One region of the Billgrantia sp. Q4P2 genome, then DNA from elsewhere that is predicted to be linked to it. Evidence: predicted binding sites of a transcription regulator. Region 1 holds the regulator's gene; each other region holds the start of a gene.
The links. The regulator sigma-54, encoded in region 1, starts transcription at its own class of promoters, with help from an activator protein. The targets are predictions, from matches to a motif close to TGGCACNNNNNTTGCTNT.
Positions count from the first base shown of each region.

Region 2: a site for sigma-54 is predicted at 3,553-3,570, ahead of ACUY1T_RS02450 (urease accessory protein UreD). Genes of this name have one in related genera too.
Region 3: a site for sigma-54 is predicted at 2,311-2,328, ahead of urtA (urea ABC transporter substrate-binding protein). Genes of this name have one in related genera too.
Region 4: a site for sigma-54 is predicted at 2,823-2,840, ahead of ACUY1T_RS08235 (P-II family nitrogen regulator). Genes of this name have one in related genera too.

Region 1 is NZ_JBRBAI010000002.1:336,490-341,323, forward strand. Features, by position in the region: gene lptA (lipopolysaccharide transport periplasmic protein LptA) at 1-155, shown strand, start outside; gene lptB (LPS export ABC transporter ATP-binding protein) at 157-888, shown strand; gene ACUY1T_RS04440 (RNA polymerase factor sigma-54) at 1,047-2,468, shown strand; gene hpf (ribosome hibernation-promoting factor, HPF/YfiA family) at 2,577-2,885, shown strand; gene ptsN (PTS IIA-like nitrogen regulatory protein PtsN) at 2,892-3,362, shown strand; gene rapZ (RNase adapter RapZ) at 3,409-4,329, shown strand; gene ACUY1T_RS04460 (HPr family phosphocarrier protein) at 4,332-4,601, shown strand; gene pmbA (metalloprotease PmbA) at 4,751-4,834, opposite strand, start outside.
Region 2 is NZ_JBRBAI010000001.1:524,481-529,314, forward strand. Features, by position in the region: gene ureC (urease subunit alpha) at 100-1,809, opposite strand; gene ACUY1T_RS02440 (urease subunit beta) at 1,806-2,126, opposite strand; gene ureA (urease subunit gamma) at 2,283-2,585, opposite strand; gene ACUY1T_RS02450 (urease accessory protein UreD) at 2,603-3,496, opposite strand; gene urtE (urea ABC transporter ATP-binding subunit UrtE) at 3,757-4,455, opposite strand; gene urtD (urea ABC transporter ATP-binding protein UrtD) at 4,455-4,834, opposite strand, start outside.
Region 3 is NZ_JBRBAI010000001.1:531,643-536,476, reverse strand. Features, by position in the region: gene ACUY1T_RS02490 (tripartite tricarboxylate transporter TctB family protein) at 47-550, shown strand; gene ACUY1T_RS02485 (tripartite tricarboxylate transporter permease) at 568-2,076, shown strand; gene urtA (urea ABC transporter substrate-binding protein) at 2,459-3,784, shown strand; gene ACUY1T_RS02475 (hypothetical protein) at 3,781-3,924, shown strand; gene urtB (urea ABC transporter permease subunit UrtB) at 3,956-4,834, shown strand, end outside.
Region 4 is NZ_JBRBAI010000004.1:66,351-71,184, reverse strand. Features, by position in the region: gene ACUY1T_RS08250 (ferredoxin--NADP reductase) at 1-248, shown strand, start outside; gene glnK (P-II family nitrogen regulator) at 593-931, opposite strand; gene ACUY1T_RS08240 (ammonium transporter) at 1,065-2,387, opposite strand; gene ACUY1T_RS08235 (P-II family nitrogen regulator) at 2,425-2,763, opposite strand; gene ACUY1T_RS08230 (accessory factor UbiK family protein) at 3,054-3,383, shown strand; gene ACUY1T_RS08225 (YifB family Mg chelatase-like AAA ATPase) at 3,619-4,834, shown strand, end outside.

The DNA.
Region 1 (4,834 bases):
TGATCGACCGCGCCGAGCTGCACCAAGGGGGCGACACCTTCGACGGTGGCTACCTGGAGTACTTTCTCGACCGCCGCGTCGTTCAGGCCCGTGCCGAGGGGGAAGGCGTCGAGGGGCGCCAGCGTATCCGCATGACCCTGCAGCCGGAGCGCTGAAATGGCGAAGAAGACCCTGCAAGCCCGAAATCTGGCCAAGAGTTACAAGCGCCGCCGCGTGGTACACGACATCAGCCTCGCCATCGAACAGGGCTGCGTGGTCGGGCTGCTTGGGCCCAACGGGGCAGGCAAGACCACTTCGTTCTACATGATCGTCGGTCTGGTCAAGGCGGATGCCGGCGAAGTTCATATCGACGATCTGGATCTCTCGCACAGCGCCATGCACGAGCGAGCCCAAGCCGGAATCGGCTACCTGCCCCAGGAGGCGTCGATCTTTCGCAAGCTGTCGGTGGCCGACAACATCATGGCCATTCTCGAGACGCGCAAGGATCTCGACCGCCATGGGCGACAAGCAAGGCTCGAGCAGCTGCTGGAAGACTTCCATGTCACCCATATTCGCGACAACCTGGGCATGAGCCTGTCCGGCGGCGAGCGGCGGCGGGTCGAGATCGCCCGGGCGCTGGCCACCGAGCCGGCCTTCATCCTGCTCGACGAACCCTTCGCCGGGGTCGACCCAATTTCGGTGGGCGAGATCAAGGGGATCATTCGCCAGCTGAAGGCGCGCAACATCGGCGTACTGATCACCGACCACAACGTTCGCGAAACCCTCGACATCTGCGATTCGGCCTACATCGTCGGTGACGGCCAGATCATTGCCGAAGGTGACGCCGAGGCCATCCTTGCCAACAGGCGGGTACGGGAAGTTTATCTGGGCGAGGATTTTCGCCTGTAGCGCAATCCAGTGCATTATGCAAGCATTTGATCTTTATTTAAAATATTCTAATCAGGCATAAATATTGCCGATGGCATGCATATTGCAGTCAATTCTCTTGCAAGTCGCTGCCGACCGGTCTAGGGTAGAGTTTTCCGGCAGATGAGCCCGTTATTCTCATGGCCATGAAAGCATCCTTGCAACTGCGTGTCGGCACCCAGCTGACCATGACCCCCCAGCTGCAGCAGGCCATTGCCCTGCTGCAGCTCTCGACTCTCGATCTACGCCAGGAAATCCAGCAAGCCCTGGAATCCAACCCCATGCTGGAACTCGACGACGGCTTCGGCGAACAGGCCGTCGGCGAAGCCCAGAGCGATGACTGGGCCAGCGAAATACCCAGCGAACTCTCCACCGACAGTGACTGGACGGATACCTACCCCGATCATGGTTCGAGTTCCGGCGGCGCTACCGGCGAAGGACCGGATTTCGAGCGCCAGGCCTCGGAGCAGACGCTGGCCGGCCACCTGATCTGGCAATTGGCGATGACCGATCTGAGCGACCGCCAGCGCATTATCGCCGAGAGCCTGATCGATGCCGTCGATGGCGCCGGCTACCTGTCGCAGGCGCTGGAAGATATCCGCGACGGCCTGCGCCAGCAGGGGCTCGAAGGCCTACCCACCCGGGAGGTCGAACAGGTTCTGTTGCGCCTGCAGCAGTTCGAGCCCACCGGCGTGTTCGCCCGCGATCTGCGCGAGTGCCTGATGCTGCAGCTGGCCGCCCTGCCCGACGATACGCCGCTGCTGCCACAGACCCGTCGCCTGGTGCGCCAGTTCCTCGAGGCGCTGGCTGCCGACGACCGTCGCCTGCTCAAGCGCCGCCTGGGGCTGGACGACGATGCCCTGAATGAGGTCATTGCCCTGGTTCGCTCGCTGGACCCACGCCCCGGTAGCGCCTATGCCGAAGTGGGCAGCAGCTACGTCACCCCGGACCTGGTTGCCTATCACGACGAATCAGGCTGGCGCGTGGAACTCAACGCCGAGGCCCTGCCCCGGCTGCGCATACAGCCCGATTATGTCGCGCTGGTGCGGCGCGCGGACAAGAGCCAGGACAACCAGTTCCTCAAGGATCACCTGCAGGAAGCGCGCTGGCTGATGAAGAGCCTCGCCAGCCGCAACGATACCCTGCTGCGGGTGGGGCGGGAGATCATGGCACGCCAGATCGAGTTTCTCGAGCAGGGCGAAGAAGCCATGAAGCCCCTGGTGCTGGCCGACATCGCCCAGGCCGTCGAGATGCACGAGTCGACCATATCGCGCGTGACGACACAGAAGTTCATCCACACCCCACGCGGCGTGTTCGAGCTGAAGTATTTCTTTTCCAGCCACGTAGGTGGCAACGGCGACGGGGACGCCCACTCCAGCACGGCTATTCGTGCCCGTATCCGCAAACTGATCGCCGACGAGCCACCGCGCAAGCCTCTTTCCGACAGTCGCCTGGTGGATCTGCTGGCAGAGAGCGGTATCGAGGTGGCACGTCGCACGGTAGCCAAGTATCGTGAAGCTCTGGGAATTCCCTCCTCGAGCGAGCGCAAGCGTTTTCGCTGATGCCTCGACGTAACGCTGACGCTGGGCAATCGTCACTTTCGAGGGGGTTTGCAGGACAGCAAAAAGGGTTACAATCGAGCCACCACCCGAAGGACGAAGGAGCTTGTCATGCAAGTCAACATCACCGGCCATCATGTTGAACTGACCGATCCACTGCGTGACTACGTGAGCGAAAAGCTTAGCCGCGTCCAGCGCCATTACGACAACATCACCAACGTGCAAGTGACGCTCTCGATCGAAAAGGAGCGTCAGCAGGCCGCCTGCACGCTGCATGCCGCCGGCGCCGACCTTCATGCTGAAGCCTCCGATCCGGACATGTATGCCGCCATCGATGCGCTGACAGACAAGCTCGACCGCCAACTGGTCAAACACAAGGAAAAGGCCCAAGCGCGCGCCCAGGGCGCCGGCATTCGCTGAGCTGCCATGACACTGGAAACCATCCTGCCCCCGGAACGCGCGCTGTTCGACGTTCCCGGGGGCAGCAAGAAGAGGGTGCTGGAGTTCTTCAGCACCTTCATAGCGCAGAACACTCCTAGCCTCGACAGTCAGGAGGTCTTCGGCAGACTGGTCGGTCGTGAGAGACTGGGCAGTACCGGGATCGGCAATGGCGTGGCCATCCCCCATGCCCGTAGCCCCCACTGCCATAGCCCGGTGGCCGCCTTTCTCAAACTGGCCGAGCCCATCGACTTCGACGCCATCGACGGCGAGCCAGTCGATCTCGTCTTCGTGCTGCTGGTGCCCGAGGAGGCCGACGACACGCATCTGTCGTTGCTGAGCCAGGTGGCGGGCGTGATGAACGACGCCGATACGCGTGCGGGGCTGCGCAAGTGCGCGAGCCAGCGTGAACTCCACGAGCACCTCATCGAAGCGATCCGACGACAGTCCTCGGCCTGACTTTTTCTACTCGCCGTTCGGCCGGCCCCTGATCAGGAGAACCGTCATGCAGCTTGTGATCATCAGCGGCCGTTCCGGCTCCGGCAAGTCGATCGCACTGCAAGCGCTCGAGGACATCGGCTACTACTCCATCGACAACCTGCCGGCGATGCTACTCGGATCTCTGGTGGATGAACTGCGCAACTCCCCCACGATCCAGACCTCGATCGCCGTCAGCATCGACGCACGCAACCTGCCCCATGCCCTGGAGCGCTTCCCACGGCTGCTGGAAGAGCTACGCACCAAGCAGGTCGACTGCCAGATCATCTACCTGACCACCGATGCCCGCATTCTCCTCGAACGCTACTCCGCTACCCGACGTCGCCATCCGTTGACCCGTGGCCGGGACATGACCCTGGGCGAGGCCATCGAATCCGAAGACGCGACGCTGAGCGACATTCGCAACCTGGCGGACCTGATCATCGACACTTCGCGGTTGTCGGTTCATGACCTGCGCGGGCGCATCACCGAGCAGGTGGCCAGCCATCGCGCCGAGCAGTTGACCCTGACCGTGGAGTCGTTCGGCTTCAAGGGCGGCGTTCCTCTCGACGCCGACATCGTCTTCGACGCTCGCTGCCTGCCCAACCCCTACTGGGACCCGCGCCTGCGCTCGGCCACCGGCAGGGAGCCCAGTATCGTCGAGTTCCTGGAGCAGTATCCCATTGTCCAGGAAATGCTCGACGACATCATCGCCTGGGTCGAACGCTGGCTACCGGCCTACCGCGATACCCACCGCAGCTATCTGACTGTCGCCATCGGCTGCACCGGCGGCCAGCATCGCTCGGTTTACCTGGCCGAGCGCCTCGCCAAGCATCTGGCCCAGCAACAGCCCGACGTGCGCCTGCGCCATCGCGAACTCGGTATCCACACTCCGGTCACCGCCGTACAGGAAGAGACCGAAGAGACGTCTGAACGCAAGGAAACTTGAGCGTGCCCTGCCGCAAGCTGACCCTGACCAACAAACGCGGCCTCCACGCCCGAGCTGCCACCAAGCTGGTACAGTGCTGCCAGCCCTTTCGCGCCCGCGTATTCGTCAACCGTGGCCAGCAGCAGGCCGATGCCAGCAACATCATGGCACTGTTGATGCTGGGCGCCCCCTGCGGTACCGAACTCGAGGTCCGTGCCGAAGGAGATGATGCCGAAGCGGCGCTGGAAGCCATCGAGGCGTTATTCGATGCCCGCTTCGAAGAGGATAATTAGGGGAATGGCTGCGCTCGGCCATGCGGCGTTGAAGCCCTCCTCGCAGTGCTCATTCAGGTTCCCTAAACTCCGCCTGCTCATCGGGCTTCGCCTGGCCTGACCATCGCTCGCTCATTCCCGCGAACCTTGCGGTAAGGCCCATATCCGTTTCAGCTACCTGCCACTGTCATCTCGCCGACCAACCAACTGCCGGTGTGAATGCTGCCGCGGGTGTCGATGTCGCTGCCAACGGC
Region 2 (4,834 bases), on a different contig from region 1:
ATCTTCATCCATGAAGATCGACCGCGTCGCTTCGCCCGAGGGGTCAGCGGTCACGCAAGGTTTCGCGATGACAAGCTGGCTTGGCGATGTAGTCATGGTTCAAAACAGGTGGTAACGCTGCGCCAAGGGCAGCTCGGTGGCCGGCTCGCAGGTCAGCAGCTCGCCATCGCAGCGCACCTCGTAGGTCTGCGGATCGACGCTGAGCTCGGGGCAAGCGTCGTTGAGCTTCATATCGCCCTTCCTTACGCCCCTGACATCGCGGCAAGCCGCCAATTGGCTCTGCAGGCCCAGGGTTTCCTTGATGCCGGCGTCCAGCGCCGCCTGGCTGACGAAGGTCAGCCGCGTCTGGCTCGCCGCCCGGCCGAAAGCGCCGAACATGTAGCGGTAGTGCACCGGCTGCGGCGTGGGGATCGAGGCATTGGGGTCGCCCATGGGTGCAGCCGCGATCATGCCCGCCTTGAGGATCAGCGCCGGCTTGACACCAAAGAAGGCCGGTTTCCACAGCACCAGGTCGGCGAGCTTGCCCACCTCGATGGAGCCCACTTCATGGGCGATGCCATGGGTGATCGCCGGGTTGATGGTGTACTTGGCGATGTAGCGCCGTACGCGGAAGTTGTCGGCGCCTAGCACCTCGTCCTCCGGCAGCAGACCGCGCTGCACCTTCATCTTGTGGGCGGTCTGCCAGGTGCGGCACACCACCTCGCCGACCCGCCCCATGGCCTGGGAGTCCGAGGCGATCATCGAGATCACGCCCAGGTCCTGCAGGATGTCCTCGGCGGCGATGGTCTCGCGGCGAATGCGCGAGTCGGCGAAGGCCACGTCCTCGGGAATGTTGGGGTCGAGGTGGTGGCACACCATCAGCATGTCGAGGTGCTCGTCGATGGTGTTGACCGTGTAGGGCCGCGTGGGGTTGGTCGACGACGGCAACACGTAGGGCTTGGAACAGGCGGTGAGGATGTCCGGCGCGTGACCGCCCCCGGCGCCCTCGGTGTGGTAGGTGTGGATGCCCCGCTCCTTGAAGGCGGCCAGCGTATCCTCGACGAAGCCCGACTCGTTGAGGGTATCGGTATGGATGGCGATCTGCACGTCGTACTTTTCGGCCACGCTCAAGCAGGTGTCGATGGAGGCCGGCGTGGTGCCCCAGTCCTCGTGCAGCTTGAGACCGATGGCGCCGGCTTCGATCTGCGCCTCCAAGGCTTCGGGCAGGCTGGCATTACCCTTTCCCAGCAAGCCGATATTCATCGGCAGCTCGTCCACCGCCTGAAGCATCCTGCCGATGTGCCAGGCGCCCGGCGTGCAGGTGGTGGCGTTGGTGCCGGTGGCCGGCCCCGTGCCACCGCCGAGCATGGTGGTGATGCCGCTCATCAGCGCCTCCTCCACCTGCTGGGGGCAGATGAAGTGGATGTGCGCGTCGATACCGCCTGCGGTGAGGATCTTGCCCTCTCCGGCAATGATTTCGGTGCCGGGGCCGATGACGATGTCGACGTCGGGCTGGGTGTCGGGGTTGCCGGCCTTGCCGATGGCCTTGATCCGCCCGGCCTGGATACCGACGTCCGCCTTGACGATGCCCCACCAGTCGAGGATCAGGGCGTTGGTGATCACGGTATCCATCACCGTGTCGTCGAGGCGCTGGCTCTGGCCCATGCCGTCGCGGATCACCTTGCCACCACCGAACTTCACCTCGTCGCCGTAGTGGGTGGCGTCGCGTTCCACCTCGATCCACAGTTCGGTGTCTCCCAGACGCACCCGGTCGCCCACCGTGGGGCCGTACATATCGGCATAGGCCTGCCGGCTGATGCTGGTGCTCATGCCTCACCTCCATCCAGCGATCCCATGACCTCGCCGCGAAAGCCGTAGATATGGCGCGTGCCGACAAAAGGGATCAGCGTGACTTCCCGCGTCTGGCCCGGCTCGAAACGAATCGCCGTGCCCGCCGCCACGTCCAGCCGAAAGCCGCGCGCCTTGGTGCGGTCGAAGACGAGCGCCGGGTTGGTCTCGGCAAAGTGATAGTGGGAGCCGACCTGGATCGGTCTGTCGCCGGTATTGGCGACCTCAACGCTGATCCGCTCGCGTCCGGCGCAGAGCTCGATCTCGCCGTCCTTCAACTGGTACTCACCGGGAATCATTGGACCTTCCCTCTACGTTATGGCTGCCATTGAACAGCTAAAACTGAGCGAACGAAGGCCAGGCAAGGCGGCGAGCGACAAAAAAGCGGAGTTTACTTTAGTAAATGAGCATTTTTTGTCGTGAAGCCAACACAGCATGGCCGAGTGCAGCCAGTTTTAGACGATGGGTGTGTGGACGGTGACTAACTTGGTGCCATCCGGGAAGGTCGCTTCCACTTGCACTTCGTGCACCATCTCGGCCACCCCCTCCATTACATCGTCACGCCCCAGGATCTCGCGCCCATAGCTCATCAACTCGGCCACGCTGCGGCCATCACGGGCACCCTCCATGATCTCGAAGCTGATAAGCGCTACCGCTTCCGGATAGTTGAGCTTGAGGCCGCGAGCCCGACGTCGCTCGGCGAGTTGCGCGGCCGAAAACAGCAGCAGCTTGTCCTTGTCTCTTGGTGTCAGTTCCATGCAAGTCTCCTGGTCAGTCAGGTAAACCAGATACGGGGAGGGTGGGCAGGCAAATTCGCCAACAGCGGCCGGAGACACGCCCAGGCCTGGCGGCAGATATCCCAGGCTTCATTACGTTCATGCCCCAGATAGCGCAGCAGCAGCACGCCGTGGCGGACGGTCACGGCCCAGCGCGGGCTCGCCGCCATGGCGTCGCGCAGCATTTCGATGGCGCCAGCCTCGTCGGCCAGCCCCACGGCCCACAGCGTGGCCTGCACGCTGGCGCCCCCCTGCGCCCAGCGCCCCATGAAGCGCGGGTGGCCGGGATCGAGCGGCTGGCGTTCCAGCCATAGTGGCTTACCGTCGCGGAACAGCTGGAAGCGCTGGTCGATGCGGCCCGACACGTAAGGCAGGCGGCTTGCCGGGCGTCCCAGGGCGAGTACTTCCCAGCCCAGGCAACGGGCATCGCCAGCGAGATCGATTTGCGTCGTCTGTTCGCCACGCGAGCCATCGAAGGCGATGGTCTCCTGAGGCAGCCACTCGAGCAGGCCGCCCGGCGACACCGACAGCTCAGTCCGCTGGGACCAGGCAACGCCATGACTGTCGGCGCGATAGAGCTTGTTGGCAGCCGGTGTGGTCAGTAAGGCATGGGCGCCGGTCCCGACCCGAGCCGAGATGCTCAGCGCATCGCCGCTGACGAGGCCACCAGGGGGATGAAGCAGGTAAACGTGGCAGGCACCCTCGTGTCCCTCCGGATAGAAAGGCCGCTGCACCCGCAGCGGGCCCTGGTGACGAGCCCGCACCAGGCGAGTGGCGCCCTCGCGCCGGTCGAAGCCGAGTTCCAGCGACGCCGCCCAGCGGCGTCCGGCATCGAAGCGGTGACCGGAGGCACAGGGCAGCGGCAGTGTCTTGGCGTCGAAACGAGCCGTCATTGGCATCGACCTTCTGCAACAGGGTTATGCCTCTTCGTCGAGGCTCTGCCCTATTCATGGCAACCGCTGTACCAGAACGGTGAAATGCAGAAAAAACAAATACAATTCATTGAGTTATTTTGTATACAGCCACCCCTGCAAGGGTCATCTTCGCACCAGATTGGCGCACGAAAGCCAGCGCGGCGCACAGTTTCCGCGCATGAGCGCCTAAGGTTCCTCCAGAACGGTGCAGGGCAAAATTCCCCACCTTGGAAAAACGGCTATACCGTCAGGTGCTCCTTGATCAGCGCATCGGACAGCTCCCCTATCCCCCCCTGGGCCACCGGCCGGCCGCGATCCATGATGGCGAAACGGTCGGCGTACTTGCGCGCGAAGGGTAGCTTCTGCTCCACCAGCAGCACGGTCAGCCCATCCTCGGCGATCAGCTTGCGGATCACCTCACCGATCAGGGTGACGATATTGGGCTGGATGCCCTCCCCCGGTTCGTCGAGGATCAGCAGCCGAGGCTCGATTACCAGCGCCCGGCCAATCGCCAACTGTTGCTGTTGGCCACCGGAGAGATCGCCGCCGCGGCGATGCTTCATCTCCTCGAGTACGGGAAAGAGTTCATAGATGCGCGCCGGAATGGTGCGTCGACCGTCACCGCGCGCCGCCAGCCCGGTCCGCAGGTTCTCCTCCACCGTGAGAAGCGGAAAGATCTGGCGCCCTTGGGGCACGTATCCGATACCCAGGCGCGAGCGATCCTCGACCCGCTGGCGGGTCAATTCCACGTCGTCAGCATAGCGAATGCTGCCAGAAGTCACTGCGACCTCGCCCATGATGGCCTTCATCAAGGTGGTCTTGCCCACGCCGTTGCGCCCCATCACGCAGGTGCACTGCCCCGCCGGCACGCCGAGGTCGAGGTCCCACAGGGTGTGGCTCTCGCCATAGAACTGGTTGAGCTTGTCGATCGAGAGCATCAGATCACCTCCTCCTCGGCTTCGGCGCCCAGGTAAACCTCGACTACTCGCGGGTCGCTCGAAACCTGGTCCATGCTGCCCTCGGCCAGCACGCTACCCTGGTGCAGCACCGTCACCTTGCGCGCGATGGAGCGCACGAAGCCCATGTCGTGCTCCACCACCACCACCGACTGCTTGCCGGCAAGCCCGGTGAGCAGCTCGGCAGTGCGCTCCATCTCCTGCTCGGTCATGCCCGCCACCGGCTCGTCCACCAGCAGCAGACGCGGCCGCTGCATCAGCAGCATGCCGATTTCCAGCCACTGCTTCTGGCCGTGGGAGAGGATGCCCGCCGGCCGTGCGTTCAGCTCGGCCAGGCCGATGGTGTCCAGCACCTCATCGA
Region 3 (4,834 bases), on a different contig from region 1:
CGGTTCATCATGCATTACCTGAGCCGTTCGGCTCGAGGTTTACCCCATGACACGACTCAATACCAACCAGTGGCTGGCTCTGATCCTGGCCGTATTCGCTGTCGTCTACCTGTGGATGGCGTGGCAGATCCCTTCGTTCCCGCTGCCGCGCCCGGTGGACTCCGATCTCTTTCCCAAGGTGCTGGGTTTCACTCTGTTGGGACTGGCCGCCTTGCTGTTCTTCGAGCGCCCGGCTGCAGCAGTCAGCGATGACGAAGTGGCCGATGCCGCGGCGGAATCGGCACAGGTGAGCGATGGCCAGCCTCTGCTGCTGCGCCCTTGGTCACGCGTCGTCGTGACGTCGCTGGCCATCGTCGCCTATGCCTTCCTGCTGGTGCCTCTTGGCTTCGTACTGGCCTCCACCGGGCTTGGCTTCGGCCTGAGCTGGTATTACGGCTATAAGCGTCATGTCGTCAACCTGGCGGTTGCGCTGGGCGTGGTGCTGACCTTGTACCTGACCTTAACCCGTGCCATGGGCGTCTATCTGCCCACCGGCCTGCTGCCAATCTGACTGGCCCGGAGACCGCCATGGAGTCCTTGAACAATCTGATGTACGGCTTCGGCATCGCGCTGGAGCCGATGAACATTGCCTACGTCTTTTTTGGCGTGTTCGCCGGTACCATCATCGGCATGCTGCCCGGTCTCGGGCCGATCAGCGCCCTGGCGCTGATGATCCCGATTACCTTCGCCATGGATCCCTCTTCCGGCCTGATTCTGATGGCCGGGGTCTACTATGGCGCCATCTTCGGTGGCTCCACCTCGTCGATCCTGCTCAATGCACCCGGCGTGGCAGGCACCGTAGCCACCTCGTTCGATGGCTATCCGATGGCCAAGCAGGGCATGGCGGGCAAGGCGCTCGCCATTGCTGCCTACGCTTCCTTCATCGGTGGCACCATCTCCATCGTGTTCCTGATGATGGTGGCCCCGCTGCTGGGCAAGGTGGCGGTGAGCTTCGGCCCGGCCGAATACTTCTCGCTGATGGTGCTGGGCCTGACGGCCGTGGTGTCGCTTTCCGACAAGTCGCTGGTCAAGGGCCTGGTTGCCGCCGTGCTCGGGGTGATGATATCGATCATGGGTATCGACCTGCAGACCGGCACCGAGCGCTACACCTTCGGCTCTGCCCACCTGCTCGACGGTATCGACTTCCTGGTGGTGGCATTGGGCATCTTCGCCCTGGCCGAGGTGTTCTACATCCTGCTGCGCGGCGGTGGCGGCAAGGAACCGCCGCGCCGTGCCATCGGCTCGCTCAAGCTCACCCGGCAGGAGGTGCGCGAGATCGCTCCGCCCATCGCGCGTAGCTCGCTGCTGGGTTTCTTCACCGGTGTATTGCCGGGGGCCGGTGCAACCATCGGTTCGTTCCTCGGCTACAGCATGGAGAAGCGCCTGGCGAAGGACGGCGATACCTTCGGCAAGGGCAACATCAAGGGTGTGGCCGCCCCGGAAGCGGCCAACAATGCCGCCTGTACCGGCTCCTTCGTACCGTTGTTGACGCTTGGCGTGCCGGGCTCAGGCACCACCGCGGTGCTGCTTGGGGCGCTGCTGATCATGGGCGTGTCACCTGGGCCGATGATGCTCGAACAGCGCCCGGACGTGTTCTGGGGCGTGATCGCCAGCATGTACATCGGCAACATCTTCCTGCTGGTCCTCAACCTGCCGCTGATTCCGCTGATCGCCAAGATCCTCGACATGCCAAGGCCGATGCTGCTGTCGCTGATCCTGATCTTCTGCATGGTGGGGGTCTACGGCATGAGCTTCAGCGTCTTCGACCTGATGTTGCTGTTGGGTTTCGGCCTGCTGGGGCTTGGCATGCGGCTGTTCGGCTTCCCCACGGCGCCGCTGATCCTGGCGCTGATCCTGGGGGCGATCATGGAGGAGTCGATGCGGCGTGCCTTGCAGATCTCCGGCGGTGACTGGATGATCTTCGTCGACAAGCCGATTTCCATGTGGCTGCTGATCATTGCAGCGCTGTCGTTGCTGTTGCCGTTTGCCAAGCGCGGGCTGACCAAGCGTCGTAGGTTGACCAAGCTGAGCGGCTGAGCCTCTCCTTCATCCATCGGTTTGCAGGGGCGTCGAGCGATCGACGCCCCTGCTCGCGTTTGTAGGCATGGTAGGACGCACCGGCATGGTGCGACCTGGTGGCGCAGGCGGTCTTTTCCGGCGCAAGCTGCGCTTTTTATTTGCACGGCAGCAGTGCACCAGGATGCATGTTGCTGCTGGTAAATTTACCGTAATCGATTGTATGTAAAGAGTTCTTCGGATTTCGCCGCATGATGGCGCAAGCTTTGCAGCGTCAGGGAGCCTAGTGCTGCGCGGCCAAGTCGGTCGTGCATGACCTTCACAACAAGTCCCTCCCGCAGGAGGGCGCAAGGAGGTTCGAGTGAACGCTTCCCGTCGCATCATGCCTTTTCCGCTTCGTCCCATGTCTTCTCCGCTTCGCTCCGGGGCCGCCGCGCTGATCTCGGCGGTCGCCCTCGGTGCGGCCAGCCAGGCGCTGGCCCAGGAAGACCCCATCAAGGTCGGTATCCTGCATTCTCTCTCCGGCACCATGGCGATCAGCGAATCCACCCTCAAGGACACCGTGGAGATGCTCATCGAGCAGCAGAACGAGCAGGGCGGCCTGCTTGGGCGTCAGCTCGAGGCGGTAGTGGTGGATCCGGCCTCCAACTGGCCGCTGTTCGCCGAACGTGCCCGTGAGCTGCTCGAGCAGCATGAGGTGGACGTGGTCTTCGGCAACTGGACCTCGGTGTCGCGCAAGGCGGTGCTGCCGGTATTCGAAGAGCTCAACGGCCTGCTGTTCTACCCGGTGCAGTACGAGGGTGAGGAGTCCTCCGAGAACGTCTTCTATACCGGTGCCGCGCCCAACCAGCAAGCAATCCCGGCGGTGGAATACCTGATCAACGAGGTGGGCGTGGAGCGCTTCGCGCTGCTCGGCACCGACTATGTCTACCCACGTACCACCAACCGCATCCTCGAAGCCTTCCTCAAGGAAGAGCACGGCCTCGCCGACGACGACATCCTGATCAACTACACGCCGTTCGGTCACTCCGACTGGCAGAACATCGTCGCCGAGGTGCGCCGCTTCGGCAGTGAAGGCAAGAAGACGGCAGTGGTCTCGACCATCAACGGCGACGCCAACGTGCCGTTCTATCGTGAACTGGCCAACCAGGGCATCGATGCCGCCGACATCCCGGTCATCGCCTTCTCGGTGGGTGAGCAGGAACTCTCCGGTATCGACACCGGCCCGCTGGTCGGCCACCTGGCGGCGTGGAACTACTTCATGAGCGTCGACACCGACGCCAACTACGACTTCATCGATGCCTGGATCGACTATACCGGCGACGAGGAGTCGGTGACCAACGACCCCATGGAAGCCCATTACATTGGCTTCAACATGTGGGCCGAGGCGGTGCGCAAGGCCGGTACCACCGAGGTCGATGCGGTCAAGGACGCCATCATCGGCGTGACCGTGCCCAACCTGAGCGGTGGTTATGCGGCGATGATGCCCAACCACCACATCACCAAGCCGGTGCTGATCGGCGAGGTACAGGACAACGGCCAGTTCGACATCGTGTGGCAGACGCCTTCCACCGTGGCCGGCGATGCGTGGTCCGACTACCTGCCGGGCTCGCGTGACCTGATCGCTGACTGGCGCAAGCCCATGGGGTGCGGCAACTTCAACGTGGCCAACGGCCGCTGCGGTGGCAGTACCGCCGCGGAAGAGGCCGAAGCGGCACTGGCCGAGTGAGACCCATCCCCCGCTGCCATGAGGCGGCGGGGGAGCACGCCTTCTCTACCGATACCGAGGAACGCTCCGATGAGATATCCCCCCATGCCCGGGCCAGCGGCGGCCAGGGCGAGGGCCGGCAGCGCTGCCCCCAATGGTGACCGTGCGTCCACGACGATAGGCGCGTGGTTGATGGTTCTCTTTCTTGCCCTTACGCTCGCGCTCGGCCTCACGCTGGCCACTCCCGCTTCAGCCCAGGATGCAGGGACATCCAACGACGATAGCGCGGCAATGGCGCTGCTCGAAGCCTTGGACGTATCGTCCTTTCCCGCCAAGGGCGAGGCCATCGAGGCGATCGTGCGCAGCGACGACCCTCGCGCCCGCGACTGGCTCCAGGCGTTGCTCGACGGGCGCCTGCAGCGCACCGATGATGGCCGCTTCGTGGTAGTGCTCGATAATTCAGGCCGCCAATGGCCGGTCGAGAACGCCCTGACCGGCGAGGCGCTGGGCGAGATGTCGCGCCGCGAGCTGGGCCGCATCGGCATCAACAATGCCCTGCGCAACCAGCTGCGCAGTGCCATCGCCGTGGTCGATCTGTATGCCGCCGACGTCGGGCTGCGGCGGGCCTCCGCCGAGCGGCTGCTGGGTGAAGTCGATGCCGACCTGGCCGGACCGCTGGCCGAGGTGATCGAGGAAGAGCAGGATGCGAGGGTGCGCGAGCGCCTGGTCCAGGCTCTTGCCATTCATCGGCTCGAGCAGGGTGAGGTCGAAGCGGTCGAGGAATTGCGCGGCAGCCTGCACCCCCGGGTGCGGGTCGCTCTCAATCGGGTACTCAACAGCGACGATCCCGTGCTGGGCGATGCGGCCAGAGACGCCTTGAACGGCATCGAGCAGATGCTGAAAGTCAACCGCGCGGTCGAGACGCTCTATTTCGGCCTGTCGCTGGGCTCGGTGCTGGTGCTGGCGGCTATCGGCCTGGCCATCACCTTCGGTGTGATGGGGGTGATCAACATGGCTCACGGCGAGCTGATCATGCTCGGCGCCTACACCACCTGGGCCATGCAGCAACTG
Region 4 (4,834 bases), on a different contig from region 1:
ACCCCACCGTGACCCGCGAAGAGTTCCACACCATGGGGCGTCTCACCGACCATATCCGCAGCGGCAAGCTGTTCGAGGATACCGGCGTGGCGCCGATGGATCCCAAGCAGGACCGCGCCATGATCTGCGGTAGCCCGGCGATGCTCGACGAGACCAGCGCGCTGCTCGACGACCTGGGCTTCAACATCTCGCCGCGCATGGGCGAGCCGGGCGATTACGTCATCGAGCGTGCCTTCGTCGAGAAGTAAGCGAAACGTGGGCTGCGCTCGGTCACGCTTCGGGCGCTCGTAGACGTTTCAAAAAACCCACGCCCTCATGGTCGTGGGTTTTTGGCTACTTGCGGCAGTTCCGACGACAGGCCTACGCGGAGGCGCTGTGAACCCATCCCTGGGCGCTACCGATGCCATCCATGGCATCGGACCTCCGCTTCGCCCTGTCCCCGGTCCTGCCTGTATCTTTTAGCGGCTACACCGCATCCTTGCCGGTTTCGCCGGTACGGATGCGGAGGTGCGGCTATCCGATCACCTGCTCCAGCGGGGTGATGAAGATCTTGCCGTCGCCGATCTTGCTGAAGGTATAAGCGCGACCTGGCTTATACCGCGTCCTTACCGGTTTCGCCGGTACGGATACGGATCACCTGCTCCAGCGGGGTGATGAAGATTTTGCCATCGCCGATCTTGCCGGTATTGGCTACCTGGGTGATGGCATCGATGACCTGCTCGACCAAGTCGTCGTCGATGGCGATCTCGACCTTTACCTTGGGCAGGAAGTCGACCACGTACTCGGCGCCGCGGTAGAGCTCGGTGTGACCCTTCTGGCGGCCGAAGCCCTTCACCTCGGTGACGGTGATGCCCTGTACCCCGATCTCCGAAAGCGACTCGCGAACGTCGTCGAGCTTGAACGGCTTGATGATGGCGGTCACCAGTTTCATGGTCTGTTTCCTCATGGTCGGGCAGGGTTCATGATGAACCCGAGCGGGTACGGATCGTTGGCCTCAAGCATACACCGCCCTTGGCAGGAAGAAAAAAGGCTCCCCGTAGGGAGCCCGGTAAAGCCTGTATCGCTTACTCGGCGTGCGGCTGGCCGATCGGTGCGCCGACTCCGTAGCCGCCGGACTGCGGGCGTCCACCGCTGCCGCCGTAGACCTTGGCGACGCTGAACTCGGGATAGGCCTCCATGCCGCATTCGGCCAGGTCGACCCCTTCGTACTCTTCCTCCTCGCTGACGCGGATGCCCATGATCGCCTTGAGGATCAGCCACACCGCCAGGCTGGCAACGAAGACCCAAGCGAAGATGGCCAGTGCCCCGATGATCTGGACGCCGAAGCCGGTATCGGTCGACAGCGGCACCGCCAGCAGGCCCCAGAGTCCGACCACGCCGTGCACCGAGATGGCACCGACCGGATCGTCGATCTTCAGCTTGTCGAGCGTGACGATGGAGGCCACCACGATGATGCCGCCCACGGCGCCGATCAACGTGGCACCCAGTGCGGAAGGTGCCAACGGTTCGGCGGTGATCGCCACCAGGCCGGCCAGGGCACCGTTCAGCGCCATGGTCAGGTCGGCCTTGCGGAACCACAGCTTGGCCAGAATCAGCGCGGCGATGACACCACCGGCCGCGGCGGCATTGGTGTTGACCAGCACCTGGGCCACGTTGTTGGCCGAAGATACGTCGGAGAGCTTGAGCTCGGAGCCGCCGTTGAAGCCGAACCAGCCCATCCACAGGATGAAGGTGCCCACGGTGGCCAGCGGCAGGTTGGCGCCCGGAATGGCATGGATGCTGCCGTCCTTGCCGTACTTGCCCTTGCGCGGGCCGAGGATCAGCACGCCGGCCAGCGCCGCGGCCGCGCCGGCCAGGTGCACGATGCCGGAACCGGCGAAGTCGGAGAAGCCCAGGGCGTCGAGCCAGCCCTCGCCCCAGGTCCAGTAGCCCGACACCGGGTAGATGAAGCCGGTCATGACCACGGCGAAGGCGAGGAAGGCCCACAGCTTCATGCGCTCGGCAACGGCACCGGAGACGATCGACATGGCGGTGGCGACGAACACCACCTGGAAGAAGAAGTCGGCGCGCATGGAGTAGTAAGGGGCGTCGTCGCCACCGGCGGTAACCGCGTCGACGCTGTTCTCTCCGCCGATCAGCACGCCCAGGTTGGGCAGGATGCCGCCGGCATCGCTCGAATACATGATGGCGTAGCCCACCAGCAGGTACATGGTGCAGGCAATGGCGAACAGGGCGATGTTCTTGGTCAGGATCTCGGCGGTATTCTTGGCGCGCACCAGGCCGGCCTCGAGCATCGAGAAGCCGGCAGCCATCCACATGACCAGAACGCCGCATATCAGGAAGTAGAAGGTGTCGAGCGCGTAGCTCAACTCTGCAAGTTCACTCATGGGAGTTTCTCCATCGCTCTTGTAAGGTAAGCAGCCGTCACACGGCCTCGGCGCCGCGTTCGCCGGTACGGATGCGGATCACATCCTCCAGCGGAGTCACGAAGACCTTGCCGTCGCCAATCTTGCCGCTGTTGGCGGCGCTGCAGATGGCGTCGAGCACGCTCTCGACGCGGGAGTCGTCCACGGCAACCTCGACCTTCACCTTGGGCAGAAAATCGACCACGTATTCGGCGCCACGATAGAGTTCGGTGTGGCCCTTCTGGCGACCGAAACCCTTCACTTCGGTCACGGTGATGCCCTGGACGCCGTTGTCGGCCAGCGCCTCGCGTACGTCGTCGAGCTTGAATGGCTTGATGATGGCGGTGATGAGCTTCATCGCATCTCTCCCTGCTGGAATAAAGGCGGCGGGGGTCGCCAGCCGGCTGTACTGCGCGTAATGCGCAGACCATGCCAGGCTGAGTTTTGCTTCTCATAAACAGGAGGTTGCAGGCGTATTCCGTTGTGTCATGCGCTTCAATGGCGCAGCGGTCATAGCCGCCTTGCACCAAGCTGGTGCTGGTTCGTGGTGCGGATGCGCCATGACGGAGCGGGAGAAGAGAATGCGTCGTGGCGGGGCCTTGCGTATGCTGTAGAGCAACATGTGCAAGCCAACAGGAGAAGCGCACCATGGCGAATCAGGACCCCATCAGCCGGCTGGCACAACAGCTGGGCGAGCGCCTGCAGGGCGCGGCTCAGGCGCCGGAGGAATTTCAGAAGGGCGTGCAGCAGATCGTGCGTGGTGCCTTCGACCGCCTCGAGCTGGTATCGCGGGAGGATTTCGACATCCTGATGGACGTGCTGCAGCGCACGCGGATCCGCGTCGAAGCCCTGGAGCAGCAGGTCGCGGCCCTGGAGAAGGCGCTGGCGGCCCGCGAGACTCCCGCGCCCCAGGCGACCCTCACGCCGCCCAAGGACGCCGACGAAAACGAAGCAGGGGCCGACGAAGCCAAGCGCTGAGCCAGCGTGGAGAGCCCGTTCTGGCACAGTGCTAGTATCTAGCCCTTACGCTAATGAAACACTGCATAAATGCCTGCGCGAGCGAATCGCTGCGTTGCGCGGTGCCGAAGCGTCGGACCGGCGGATCCTCACATATACCCCATATGCTCCGGTTCCTGTGCTCCGTGCGCCTTGCGCCTCATCTCGCTCGCCAATTTATTCAGCGTTTCTCTAATGGACTGCGAGGGACTGCACGATGCTGGCGATCGTTGCCACACGGGCCGGCCTGGGGCTGGAAGCGCCCGAGGTACAGGTCGAGGTACATCTGGCCAATGGCCTGCCGGGGATGACCCTGGTCGGCCTGCCCGAGGCCGCCGTCAAGGAGAGCCGCGAACGGGTGCGCAGCGCCCTCACCAACGCCGGCTTCGATTTTCCCAATACGCGAAGAATCGTGCTCAACCTGGCGCCCGCCGACCTGCCCAAGGTCGGCGGGCGCTTCGATCTGCCCATTGCGCTGGGTATCCTGATCGCCTCGGGCCAGCTTCCGGGCGAGGCGCTGGAAGGCATCGAGAGCGTCGGCGAGCTAGCGCTGGATGGCCGCCTGCGCCCCATCAGCGGGGTGCTGCCGCTGGCCCTGGCCGCCAGAAAGGCCGGACGCAAGCTGATCGTGCCCAGGGAGAACGCCGACGAGGCGGCGCTGGCCGGTGATCTGCAGGTCTTGCCCGCCGAGCATCTGCTCGACGTCATGGCGCATCTGCTGGGGCAGAAGCCGATCGCCGCACATCGCCTCGAAGCGCCACCCGTCGTCGACTCCCGCGAGGGCGACCTGGCCGAGGTCCGTGGCCAGCACCAGGCCCGGCGCGCGCTGGAGATCGCCGCGGCCGGCTCGCACAATCTGCTGTTCGCCGGCCCACCCGGTACCGGCAAGACCATGCTGGCGAGCCGCCTGCCCGGCATATTGCCGGAGCTCACCGAGGAGGAGGCGCTGGAAGTGGCCGCCATCCGTTCGGTGTGTGGCCTGCCCCTGGCCGAGCAGTGGGGGCGGCGGCCCTTTCGTGCCCCGCACCACACTGCCAGCGCCGTGGCCCTGGTCGGCGGCGGCTCCTGGCCGCGGCCGGGCGAGATCTCGCTGGCCCACCACGGCGTGCTGTTCCTCGATGAGCTGCCCGAGTTCAGCCGCCACGTGCTCGAAGTGATGCGCGAGCCGATGGAGTCGGGCCGTATCCATATCGCCCGCGCCAACCACGAGCGTAAATTCCCCGCGCGCTTCCAGCTGGTGGCGGCCATGAACCCCTGCCCCTGCGGCCACCTGGGCGACCCACGCCAGGCCTGCCAGTGCACCGCGGCGCAAATCCAGCGCTACCAGTCGCGGCTCTCGGGGCCGCTGCTCGACCGCATCGATCTGCAGATCGAAGTGCCTGCACTGCCGCCGGAGCAGCTCACGTCGCGCGAGGTAGGCGAGAGTTCGGCCG